DNA from 2 places in the Actinoplanes subglobosus genome. Region 1 is predicted to be linked to the other one. Evidence: riboswitches for the same ligand, from Rfam matches in the RefSeq annotation. Region 1 holds a riboswitch; the other holds the start of a gene.
What was found. A riboswitch is a leader RNA that binds a small molecule or an ion and turns the genes downstream of it on or off. The one in region 1 is predicted to bind glycine.
Positions count from the first base shown of each region.

Region 2: linked by a shared signal. The riboswitch ahead of gcvP (aminomethyl-transferring glycine dehydrogenase) and the one ahead of gcvT (glycine cleavage system aminomethyltransferase GcvT) in region 1 are both predicted to bind glycine.

Region 1 is NZ_JBHSBL010000033.1:10,495-16,882, forward strand. Features, by position in the region: gene ACFO0C_RS45585 (diguanylate cyclase domain-containing protein) at 1-318, opposite strand, end outside; gene ACFO0C_RS45590 (PAS domain S-box protein) at 714-3,830, opposite strand; glycine riboswitch at 3,922-4,017, shown strand; glycine riboswitch at 4,022-4,108, shown strand; gene gcvT (glycine cleavage system aminomethyltransferase GcvT) at 4,142-5,194, shown strand; gene ACFO0C_RS45600 (L-serine ammonia-lyase) at 5,198-6,388, shown strand, end outside.
Region 2 is NZ_JBHSBL010000019.1:260,600-266,987, forward strand. Features, by position in the region: gene gcvP (aminomethyl-transferring glycine dehydrogenase) at 1-2,069, opposite strand, end outside; glycine riboswitch at 2,147-2,234, opposite strand; gene mgrA (L-glyceraldehyde 3-phosphate reductase) at 2,250-3,278, shown strand; gene ACFO0C_RS26690 (nucleotidyltransferase domain-containing protein) at 3,296-3,967, shown strand; gene ACFO0C_RS26695 (nucleotidyltransferase domain-containing protein) at 3,968-4,756, shown strand; gene ACFO0C_RS26700 (hypothetical protein) at 4,711-4,917, opposite strand; gene ACFO0C_RS26705 (hypothetical protein) at 4,934-5,389, opposite strand; gene ACFO0C_RS26710 (aldo/keto reductase) at 5,428-6,388, shown strand, end outside.

The DNA of each region.
Region 1 (6,388 bases):
GGCCACGGTCCGGGCGATGCCGGTGCCGGTGAGCGCGGTGATCGAGTTCGGGTCGGCGAGTGTGGTGGCGACCTGGATCCAGTCGGCGATGCTGAACATCGTTCCGGCGACGACGAAGACCTTCCAGAACCGGCGTTCCGGGGTGGGGTCGGGCATGAGCCGGGTGGCGCGATGGGCATACCAGGTCATCAGTGAGGCGAAGATCGCGATGGTCAGCCAGCAGATGACCGCGAGGGCCGCCGTGCTGCCCCACGGCACGACGAAGACGGCGCTGAGCACGCCGGTCAGCGTGATGACGGCCACGGGTAGGACCGGCATGGGGGCTCCTGTCCGTGTCGCGACGACGTTCCGGCCAGACTTTGATCGGCCGCAGAACGGCCATCTTGAGAAAGCCAGAGACGGCCATCTTGAGAATGCCGCCGAAGCAAGAAAGCGAGCGGCAGAAGAAACAGAGGAAGCAGAAGGAACAGGACCAGAAGGAACAGAAACAGCACAGAAGCAAGGCGGAAGCCGAAGCGGAAGCGGAAGCCGAAGCCGAAGCCGAAGCCGAAGCCGAAGCCGAAGCCGAAGCCGAAGCCGAAGCCGAGGCGGAAGCGGAAGCGGAAGCGGAAGCGGAGGCGGAGGCGGAGGCGGAGGCGGAGGCGGAGGCGGCCAAGCAGAAGAGGCAGGAGACAGGGGAAGCAGGAGATAGGAGCGGTGGATGTGGCAGGACCTCAGGCCGGCATGACGGTGACCGGCAGGCTCAGCGTGAAGATGCTGCCGGACGGATGCCCGGGGAGATGCCCGACCGTACCGTCGTTGGCCTCCGCGAGCCCTTTGACGATGTACAACCCGAGCCCGGTCCCCTGAATGGTGACGTCAGCCCCGGTGGCCCGGGTGAACCGATCGAACAGATAGGGCCGCAGTTGCTCGGGAATCCCCGGCCCACCGTCGTGGACGCTGATCAGAGCTTTCCCGTCCTGCAGTTCCACCGTGATGGCGGTGACGCCTCCCCCGTACTTGTCGGCGTTGGTGCAGAAGTTGGTGACGATCTGCTGGAGATGGCTGGGATGCACGAGCACCACCAGATCCCCCGGACAGGTCACCTCGGTGGTGATGTGCAGCCCGGCCAGCACATCGTGCAGGGCGGCGGCGAGTTCCACCGGTTCCGGTTCGGCATGGAGCTGACCGGCGTCGATGGTGCACATGGTGAGGATCTCGGCGCGCAGCAGGTTGAGGCGTCGGGTGGACCGGGCGATGACCTCGAGGGCCTTGCGGTGTGACGGCACGAGCTGGCCGGTGTCGGAGAGCAGCATCTCGGCATAGCCGCCGATGGTGTTGAGCGGGGTGCCGATCTCGTGGGACAGCATGCCCATCAGGTCGAGTTTGAGCGCGTTGGCTTCGGCGAGCCGCCCGTTGGTGTCCTGGAGTTCGTCGTTGCGGACGCTCAGGAGTGCGGCGGCGGCGTCGCGTTCGCGTTCGGCGGCCAGGCGCGCGGTGACGTCCTGGACGACGGCGATGAAGCTGGCCGGCTGCCCGTCGACGTCGCGGACCAGGGACATGCCGACTTCGGCGTCGACGATCCGCCCGTCGGCGTGCAGCAGCCGCAGGTGGCGGCCGGCCGGCAGGTTCTCGGTGAACAGGATGGCCGCGGCCCGGTGGTTGGCGGGCCGGTCGTCGGGGTGGGTGATGTCGTCGAGGGTGAGTTCTTCGAGCTGGGCGACGGGCCGTCCGAGGATGTCGGCGAGTGCCGGGTTGACGTGCTGGAACCGCCCGTCGAGCCGGATGGTGGCCTGGCCGACGGTGGCGAGGGAGAACTGGGTGCGCAGTCGTTCCTCGCTGTCGGCGAGCCGTCGTTCGGCTTCCTTGCGGGCGGTGACGTCGACGTTGACCTCGAGGATCGCCAGCGGTTTGCCGTCCTCGTCGTATTGGACGCTCTGGTAGGAGAGCACGATGATGCGGTTGCCGTCGCTGCGCAGGTGGTCGAGTTCGCCGTGCCAGCGGCCGACGTCGGCGAGCGCGTCCTCGACGAGGGTGCGCAGCACGGAGAAGCGGGTGTCGAGCAGCCGGTGCAGGTTGCAGCCGATCACGGCGTCGGGTTTCCAGCCGTAGACGCTCTCGGCGCCCCGGTTCCAGTAGGTGACCTTTCCGGTGAGGTCGCGCACGATGACGGCGGTGGGTGCCAGGTCGAGCAGTTCGGCCTGCTGGCGCAGTCGCGCGTTGTCGCGGTGGCGTTCGGTGACGTCGCTGCACACGCCGTCGACGAAGAGGACTCCGTTCTCCCGGCGGGGCACTCCCCGCGTCCACACCCAGCGGGTCACGCCGTCGCCGCCGATGAGCCGGCAGACGGTCTCGGCGGCCTGCCCGGTGGTCAGGGTGTGCCGGAAGGCGAGGAACGCCTCCCGGTCGCCGGGGTGCATCATGGCGGCCATCGCGTTGCCCAGGTCGCCGCCGGACGGGGCGGGTCCGCCGAAGATGCCGGTGTTGTTGGGGCTGGCGTAGACCATCCGGACGGTGTCGTCGGAGGAGATCCGGACGGTCCACAGGAAGTCGCTGAGGTTGGCGACGATCTGGTCGAAGCCCCGCTGGGCCCGGCTGAGTTCGAGTTCCAGGTCGAGGGCACGACGCCGGTGGACGTACTGGCCGATGTGCGCGGCGACGGTGTCGAGGGCGGCCATCACCTCGGGGTCGGCCTCGGTGAGGCGCCGGTCGTAGACGGCGAGGACCCCGACGACCTCGACACCGTTGCGGACCGGTACGGCCACCACGCTCTGCAGCCCCGCGGCCTTGGCCGCGACGACCCGTGGCCCGTCGGACGCCGACAGGTCGGTGGACCAGCACACGGCCGCGGTCTCCCACACCTGCCCGATCACGCCGCGGCCACGGGTGACCTCCCGGACGGCGCGCATCGGCTCGGTCATGGCGACGTCACGGGACCAGGCGGCCAGCCGGACCAGGCGTTTGGCCCGGCCGTTGTCCAGGTGCCAGTATTCGACGTACGGCCAGCGCAGCCCCTCCCCCACGGCGGCCAGCACCGAGTCGGTGGCCTGTTCGACGTTCTGTGCCGCGGCGAGAGCCCCCGCGACGGCGTATTCGAGGCGCCGCAGCCGTTCGCTGTGCTGGCGGGCGGTGATGTCGCGGATGAACGCACCCATGGCGGTCGACGACAGCTCGATCGGGAACTGCCGGCCGCCCCGGTGCACGGCACGGAACTCGGCCCGCTGCCCGCCTCCGGTGTCCCGACCCACCTCGTCGAACCAGCGGCGGAAGCCAGCACGCTGGTCGGGCACGATGACGAGTTCGTCGATCGGGCGGCCGAGCGCGTCGAGTTCGCTCCAGCCGAACATCCGCTCGGCGGACTGGTTCCAGGTGGTGACCTGGCCGTCGGCGTCGGCGGCGACGAAGGCGTCCAGGGTGCTGTCGAGGATCTGCCGGACGCGTTCGGCGCTGCGGGCCGCGTCGGCGACTGCCGTCCGTGCGGCGATCTCCCCGGCGGCCGCGACGGCCAGGCCTTCCAGCACGGTGACGTCGGTGTCGGTCCACTCGTGCGGCTGGTCGTCGACGACGCACAGGACTCCGGCGGTCAGGCCGTCGGGTGAGCGCAGCGGTACGCCGAGGTAGGTGCCCGGCACCACCAGGGGTGCTCCGGTCTCGGCCACCTGGAGGCAGTGTTCGGTCTGGAGGTCCGCCTCGTCGCCGGCGATCACGGAGAACTCCCGTGCGGCGGTGAGCAGCATCGCCAGTGACGCCCGCCCACCGGTGAGGCGGGTGGCCAGCGAGATGATCTGCTCGAGAACCGGAGAGGCCGGGGCGTCGAGCCGGGCGTCGTCGGCCATTGCGATGCTGTTCATCACAGGGCCAATCGTCAGCGGCGGAGGCCAATTGAGCGCTGTGCGGTAGGGTTTGCCGAACGCTTCTCCACCTACAGACGAATATTGCCGCGACGCCGCCGCGGGAGAGTCCTCGCAGCTCAGTGAGGGCGCCGAAGGAGCAACTTCTCCCTCAGAATCTCTCAGGCCCCAGTACCGCGACGGTCAGGCGACTCTGGAAAGTCAGCTCTTTTCACGGGGCTGCGCCCACGGTGCAAGCCGCCTTCCGGCGGTGAACCTCTCAGGCAGAGATGACAGAGCGAGGGAGGCCCGACCCCGACAAGGAGCCTCCGTTGCGTCATACCGCACTGCACGCCGTCCACCAGCGTCTCGGCGCCGCCATGACCGGTTTCGCCGGCTGGTCCATGCCGCTGCGTTACGGCAGCGACATCGGCGAGCACCACACCGTCCGCAAGGGTGCCGGACTGTTCGATCTCGGTCACATGGGTCAGATCGAGGTGACCGGCCGGGAGGCGGCGGCGTTCCTCGACCACGCCCTGGTCGGCCGGCTGTCGAAGGTCGCGGTGGGCCGGGCGAAGTACACGATGCTGTGCCACACCACCGGCGGGGTCCTCGACGACCTGGTCGTCTACCGGCTCGGCGAGGACCGGTTCCTGGTCGTGGCGAACGCGTCCAACGCGGCGGTGGTGCGGGCGATGCTCGGCGAGCACTCCGGCGGCTACACGGTGACGATCACTGATGTGAACCGGTCACTGATCGCCGTGCAGGGCCCGGAGGCCGTCGGGGTGGTCGGTGCGCATCCGGATCTGCGCTACTACGGCATCAAGGCGGAGCGTCTGGCCGGGCGGGACGTGCTGCTGGCCCGGACCGGTTACACCGGTGAGGACGGTTTCGAGATCTACTGCGCGAACGAGGACGCCGAGGCCGTCTGGGAGTGGGCCGCCGGCAACGGTGCCGTCCCGTGCGGTCTGGCCTGCCGGGACACCCTGCGTCTGGAGGCCGGGATGCCGCTGTACGGCCACGAGCTGACGCTGCACACCACCCCGTTCCACGCCGGTCTGGGCCGTGTCGTGGCCCTCGACAAGCCGGACTTCGTCGGCGCCGCCGCGCTGCGCACCGCCGAGCCCGGGCACCTGCTGGCGGGCCTGGTCACGTCGGGCCGCCGTTCGCCGCGGGCCGGTCACGCGATCCTCGATCCGGCCACCGGCGACCGGATCGGTGAGGTGACCAGTGGCGCGCCGTCGCCGACGCTCGGTCACCCGATCGCCATGGCCTACCTTCCGGCCGACCGTGTCACGCCCGGGACCAGGGTGCTCGTCGACATCCGTGGCACCCGTGAGGAAGCCGAGGTCGTCGCGCTGCCCTTCTACCGCAGGCAGGGCTGAGCCGTGACGGTCTCCGTCTTCGACCTGTTCTCGATCGGGATCGGCCCGTCCAGCTCGCACACGGTGGGTCCGATGCGTGCCGCGCGGCTGTTCACCGCCCACCTGGCCACGCTCGGTGAGGTGGCGACGGTACGGGCCGAGTTGTTCGGTTCGCTCGGCGCGACCGGTCACGGCCACGGCACTCCGCGCGCGGTGCTGCTGGGCTTGCAGGGTGAGGATCCGGAGACGGTCGACACCTCGCTGGAGCCGTCCGCCGGCGCGACCGGTTTCGAGGTCGACCTGGTGCTGCACCGGCGTCGCGCGCTGCCGGGGCATCCCAACGGCATGCGCTTCGCCGCGCTGCGCGCGGACGGCACCGAGTTGCTGGCCAAGACCTATTTCTCGGTCGGCGGCGGGTTCGTGATCGATGAGACGACCTCGGGGGTACGCCCGGAGCACGCGCCCGTCACGTACCCCTTCTCCTCCGGCGCCGACCTGTTGTCGCTGACCCGGGCGACCGGCCTGTCGGTGTCGCGTCTGATGCTGGCCAACGAGACCGGCCGGCGGACCGAGGCAGAGGTGCACGCCGGTCTGTTGAACATCTGGCGGGTGATGAACGACTGCATCGACGCGGGTCTGGATGCCGAGGGTGTGCTCCCGGGCGGGTTGAAGGTGCGCCGCCGGGCCGGGGCGACGGCCCGTCAGCTGCGTGCCGCGGGTGATCCGGCCGCGCACGCCATGGAGTGGCTGACCGTCTACGCGATGGCGGTCAACGAGCAGAACGCGTCGGGCGGGCGGATCGTCACCGCCCCCACCAACGGCGCGGCCGGCATCATTCCCGCGGTGCTGCGCTACTACCTGGACTTCGTGCCCGGCGCCTCGCCGGACGGGGTGGTCCGGTTCCTGTTGACGGCGGCCGCGATCGGCCTGTTGTTCAAGGAGAACGCGAGCATCTCCGGTGCCGAGGTCGGCTGTCAGGGCGAGGTCGGTTCGGCGTGCGCGATGGCTGCGGCCGGGCTGGCCGAGGTCCTCGGCGGCACCCCCGAGCAGGTGGAGAACGCCGCCGAGATCGGCATGGAACACAACCTCGGCCTCACCTGTGACCCGGTCGGCGGCCTGGTCCAGATCCCCTGCATCGAACGCAACGGCATGGCCGCCGTCAAAGCCGTCACCGCCGCGAAGATGGCCCTGCGCGGCGACGGCCGCCACCACGTC
Region 2 (6,388 bases), on a different contig from region 1:
AACTTCCCCGGCCGGGCGTAGCCGACCAGCGCGTTCAGGTTCGCGCCGTCCACATACACCTGGCCGCCGGCCTCGTGCACCTTCGCGCACAGGTCGGCGATCGACGTCTCGTAGACGCCGTGGGTCGACGGGTAGGTCACCATGATCGCCGACAGCTGGTCACGGTGCTTCTCGATCTTCGCGTCCAGGTCTGCGAGGTCCACGTTGCCGTCGGCGTCACACGCGACCACCACGACCCGCATGCCGGCCATCACCGCGCTCGCCGCGTTGGTGCCGTGCGCGCTGGACGGGATCAGGCAGACGTCACGGTGCTCGTCACCCCGCGACCGGTGGTAGCCGCGGATCGCCAGCAGACCGGCCAGCTCACCCTGCGAACCCGCGTTCGGCTGCACACTGACCGCGTCGTAACCGGTGATCTCGGCCAGCCACGCCTCCAGCTGCGCGACCAGGTGCTCGTAGCCCTCGACCTGGTTGCGCGGCGCGAACGGGTGGATGTTCGCGAACTCCGGCCAGGTGACGGCCTCCATCTCGGTGGTGGCGTTCAGCTTCATCGTGCACGAGCCCAGCGGGATCATGCCCCGGTCCAGCGCGTAGTCACGGTCGGAGAGCCTGCGCAGGTAGCGCAGCATGCTCGTCTCGGAGTGGTGGGTGTTGAACACCGGGTGCGAAAGGTAACCGGTGCCGCGCTCCAGCCCGGCCGGGATCGGCGTGCCGGCGGCCGCGTCGAGAGCATCGCTGCTCACACAGAGGTAGTTACCGGCGACGGCCAGAGCGAACGCGTCCCACACCCGCTGGAGCTCGGCGGCGGTGGTCGTCTCGTCGCAGGACACCGACACGTGGTCGGCGTCGACCAGGCGCAGGTCGATGCCGTACTTCGCGGCGTTCTGCACCACGGCCGACGCCTTGCCCGGCACGTGGGCCAGCACAGTGTCGAAGAAACCGTCGTGCACGACCGTCACACCCTCGACGATCCGCAGACCGGCGGCCAGGCGAGCGGTCAGGCGGTGGGTGCGCTCGGCGATGCCACGCAGACCGGCCGGTCCGTGATACACCGCGTACATGCTGGCCATCACGGCCAGCAGCACCTGCGCGGTACAGATGTTCGACGTCGCCTTCTCCCGGCGGATGTGCTGCTCACGGGTCTGCAGGGCGAGACGGTAGGCCTGGTTGCCGTCGGCGTCCTTGGAGACACCGACCAGACGCCCGGGCAGCGACCGCTCCAGGCCGGCGCGCACGGCCAGATATCCGGCGTGCGGGCCACCGAAGCCCAGCGGTACGCCGAACCGCTGCGTGGTCCCGGCGGCGATGTCGACGCCGATCTCGCCCGGGGACCGCAGCAGCGTGAGGGCCAGCAGGTCGGCCGCGACCGTGACCAGGGCGCCCTTGGCGTGGGCGGCCTCGACCAGGGCGGCGTGGTCCCGCACCGCACCCGAGGCGCCGGGGTACTGCAGGTGCAGGCCGAAGTAGTCCTCCGGCAGCTCGTCGTGGTCGACGTCGACGATCACCACGGAGATGCCGAGCGGTTCGGCCCGGGTGCGCAGCACCGACAACGTCTGCGGGAACGTGTCGGCGTCCACCGCGTACACACTGCTCCGGCTCCTGGACGCGCGCCGCGCGAGCGTCATGGCCTCGGCGACCGCGGTGGCCTCGTCGAGCATCGACGCGTTGGCGGTGGTCAGACCGGTCAGGTCGGTGACCATGGTCTGGAAGTTGAGCAGCGCCTCCAGACGGCCCTGGCTGATCTCCGGCTGGTACGGCGTGTACGCCGTATACCACGCCGGGTTCTCCAGCACGTTCCGCTTGATCACCGCGGGCGTGACGGTGTTGTAGTAGCCGAGCCCGATCATCGGGGTGGCCAGCACGTTGCGGGCGGCGATCGACCGGAGCTCGGCGATCGTCTGCTCCTCGGAGGCCCCGGCCGGCAGATCGAGGTCACCGTGGAAGCGGATCGACTCCGGGATCGCCGCGTCCATCAGTTGCTCGACCGAGCCGTACCCGATCGCCTTGAGCATCTGGGTCTGCTCGTCGGGGTCCGGGCCGATGTGCCGGGAAACGAACGGGGACGTCATGGGCGACTCCTGGCGTGAGAAGGTCGAGAAGCAACCTCCCCCTCTGTCATACCCCGATTGCGGGCATTTCAGAGTTGCCAACCCGCGCGGTCCTTTTGCCTGAAAGTTTCCGGGGAGGATTTGCCTCTTCGGCGCCGTGTGAACGGACTCTCCCGCGCTGCGACCAACCTACCAGCGGGCATGGGGAAGATCGGGAGTCCTAGGGTGTGCGATGTGACGTACTTCCCTGCCGCCGACCGCTACGCCGACATGATCTACCGGCGTGCTGGTCGCAGCGGCCTCAAGCTCCCCGCCATCAGCCTGGGCCTCTGGCACAACTTCGGTGACGGCCGTCCCGCCGACCGCCAGCGCGACATCGTCCGCCGTGCCTTCGACCTCGGGGTGACGCACTTCGACCTGGCCAACAACTACGGACCGCCGCCCGGCAGCGCCGAGACCAACTTCGGCCGCATCCTGGACGCCGACTTCCGCGCCCACCGCGACGAGATGATCATCTCGACGAAGGCCGGATACACCATGTGGGACGGGCCGTACGGCGACTGGGGCTCCCGCAAGTACCTGGTGTCGTCCCTCGACCAGTCGCTGGCCCGGCTCGGCCTCGACTACGTCGACGTGTTCTACCACCACCGGCCCGACCCGGAGACGCCGCTGGAGGAGACGATGACCGCGCTCGACGCGATCGTCCGCTCCGGCAAAGCCCTCTACGTCGGCATCAGCAACTACAAGAGCGCCCAGGCCGCCAAGGCCGCCGAGATCCTGCGCGAACTGGGCACGCCGCTGCTGATCCACCAGCCGTCCTACTCGATCCTCAACCGGTGGATCGAGCACGACCGGCTGCTCGACACGCTGGCCGACGTCGGGGCCGGCTGCATCGCGTTCAGCCCGCTCCAGCAGGGGCTGCTCACCGACCGCTACCTGACCGGCATCCCCGACGACTCGCGGATCCGGACCAGCGTGTTCCTCAACGAGAGCGCCCTGGACGACAAGACCCTGGGCCGGCTGCACGCGCTCAACGACATCGCCAAGCGGCGCGGGCAGACACTCGCCCAGCTGGCGCTGGTATGGGCGCTGCGCGACGAGCGGATGACCAGCCTGATCATCGGCGCGTCCAGCGTGCAGCAGCTGGAGAACAACGTGGCCGCGCTCGGCAACCCGGCGCTCGACCAGAGTGAGCTGGACGAAATCGACGCGACGGTCCTTGAACTCTGACCGTATCCTCCGGGCTCATGATCGAGCTCGTCGAACGGCACACGGCCCTCGCGGTCGTGGTCGGGTCCCGCGCGTACGGCCTGGACGGCCCGGACTCCGACCACGACCGCCGGGGTGTGTTCGTGGCGCCGACCCGCGACTTCTGGACCCTCGACAAGCCGCCCACCCACCTGGACGGGCCCGCCGAGGAGCAGTTCTCGTGGGAGATCGAGCGGTTCTGCACGCTCGCGCTCCAGGCCAACCCGACCGTCCTGGAAGTGCTGTGGTCGCCGCTGGTCACCTTCCACAACGCCGACGGCGACGCCCTCACCGGCGTCCGGGGCGCGTTCCTCTCGACCCGGCTGGCCGAGACCTACGGCAGCTACGCGCGCGACCAGCTGGCCAAGGTCGCCAACCGGTACGAACGGACCGGGGAGATCAACTTCAAGCAGGCCATGCACATGGTCCGGCTGCTGATGGCCGGGATACACGTGCTGCGTACCGGCGAAGTGCTCGTCGACGTGTCGGACCGCCGCGCGGAACTGCTGGCGATCAAGCACGGGGAGCGGCCCTGGCACGAGGTGTCCGCGTGGGCCGGGCGACTCCAGGAGGAACTCGCCGACGCGGCCGCCTCGACGTCGCTCCCCCCGGCCCCGGACCGTGCCGCCGTGGACCGGGTGCTGGTAGCCGTACGGGAAAGGAATCTCTGAATGACCACCGTCGTGCCGCAGTGGGCCGCCGACGCCGCCGCCGGACTGCCGTATCCCCTGCTCTTCGCCACCGTGAGCGGCGCACACCTGTACGGGTTCGCCTCCGTCGACTCGGACCTGGACCTGCGCGCCTCGCACGTGCTGCCGCCGGCCGAGGTCGTCGGGCTGCGCACCGGCCCCGACACGATCGAGCACTCCGGCATCCGCGACGGCGTCGAACTGGACATCGTCAGCCACGACCTGCTGAAGTTCGCAAAACTCCTGAACAGCCGCAACGGATACGTTCTGGAACAGCTGCTGTCACCGCTCGTGGTCGTCACCTCCGACGTCCACGCCTCGTTACGGGAGCTGGCACCCGGGCTGATCACCAGCAACCACGCGCACCACTACCTCGGGTTCGCGGCCACGCAGGAACGGCTCTACCACAAGATCGGGCAGCTCAAGCCCGCTCTCTACACCCTTCGCGTGCTCCTCACCGGCATCCACCTGATGCGCACCGGAGAACTGCAATGCGACCTCGGCATCCTCGGTGAACGGTTCGCCTACGTGCCGGAACTCATCGCCATCAAGCGCGAGGCCGAACACGGCCCGTTACCGGCGCGGGCGGCGGCACATCTCGCGGCCGACATACCCGCGCTGCGCGCCGAGCTCGAAGAGGCGAGGGACAACAGCAAGCTTCCGGGGTACGCCGACCCGGCGGCCGTGGACGCACTGAACGACCTCGTCGTGCGCACCCGCCTGGGTCACGCCTCGGTGACCACCGGCAGCAGCCCGTCCGGCGTCGCGTAGAACAGGAAGTCGCGCAGACCCTCCACCCGGTTCAGCTCGCCCGGGCGGCCGGCACGCTCGACGAGGAACGGCTGCGCGGCGATCCGGTCGCGCAGCCCGTCGAACGGCCAGTCCGCCCCGAAGTGCCGCCGCAACCGCGCCATCGTCGCGACGTCCGCCACCCCGTCGACCCAGATGTCAGCATGTGCCGGCAGGTTCCACCAGCACCGCTCCGAGCTGCGGAAGCAGCCCGGAAGGTGCCGCGCCGGCTCGCGCCGCCGAGCCTGCCACCAGGTTCCGTCGATCGTCACCTCGCCGGTGTTGAGCAGGCGCGTTCTCGAACCAGCCGACATCGACCGGCGGCACCGTGCCCCGCAGCCGCACCGGCAACCGGACACCGTGCGCCTCGACGTAGTGGGCCAGCCCCTCCGGCCACGTGTAGTCCACGCCGTCGGTCAGCACCGCCTGACCGTTGGCTGTACCACACAGATCGCACCGCCACGGGGTCATCCGCACCACGAACACGGTGCCCGACCGCAGATAGGCGACCGTCTCCGGGTCCGGCCCCTCGCCGGTGACGAAAGCGCACACGTCGGGCCAGCTCTCGGCCAGCGGCTCGGCCCACTCCCCGATGGCCCGCAACATCCGTGTCACGGTGGTGAATCTACGGGTGCGCTGCAAGGATCGGGGACATGGAGTACCGGTACGTCGGGGGCAGCGGACTTCGGGTCAGCGAGCTGTGCCTCGGGACGATGACATTCGGCAACGAGGCGGACCAGACCGCCTCCCACGCGATCCTCGACCACTACGTCTCGGCGGGCGGTGACTTCATCGACACCGCCGACGTGTACGCGGGCGGCGCCTCCGAGGAGATCATCGGACGCTGGCTGGCACGGCAGCGGCGGGACTCGCTGGTGATCGCGACCAAGGCGTTCTGGGCGACCGGGGACGCCGGCAACGACCACGGCGGCGGGCGCAAACATCTGATCTCCGCGGTGCACGCCAGCCTGCGACGGCTCGGAACCGACTACATCGACCTGTACCAGCTGCACTGCTTCGACGAGACGACACCCGTCGAGGAGACCCTGTCGACGCTGGACACGCTCGTGCGTACCGGGAAGGTCCGGCATCTCGGGGTGTCCAACTATGCCGCGTGGCAGCTGCAGAAGTCGGTCGACGTCGCCCGGTTCCGCGGCTGGGAACCGTTCGTGGCCGCCCAGCCCCTCTACAACATGATCGACCGGGAGATCGAGACCGAGCTGGTCCCGGTCTGCCGCAACGAGGGCGTCGGCATCATCCCGTGGTCGCCGATGCGCGGCGGCTGGCTGACCGGCAAATACCGGCGCGGCATGACGTCGGCGCCGGCCGGCAGCCGGTGGGACGGCGACAAGCAGCCGTGGCTCGGCAACTGGCAGGACAGCGTCGACGAGCGCGTCTGGGCCGTCACCGACGCCCTCATCGACGTGGCCTCCACGCTCGGCCGCAGCCCCGCCCAGGTGGCGTTGCGCTGGCTGTCCCAGCGGCCCGGGGTGACCGCCCCGATCGTCGGCGCCCGCACCGTCGACCAGCTCGCCGACAACCTGGGCGCGACCGGCTGGAGCCTCGACGAGAAGCACATGGAACAACTGACCGCCGCCGGCGCACAGCCACTCC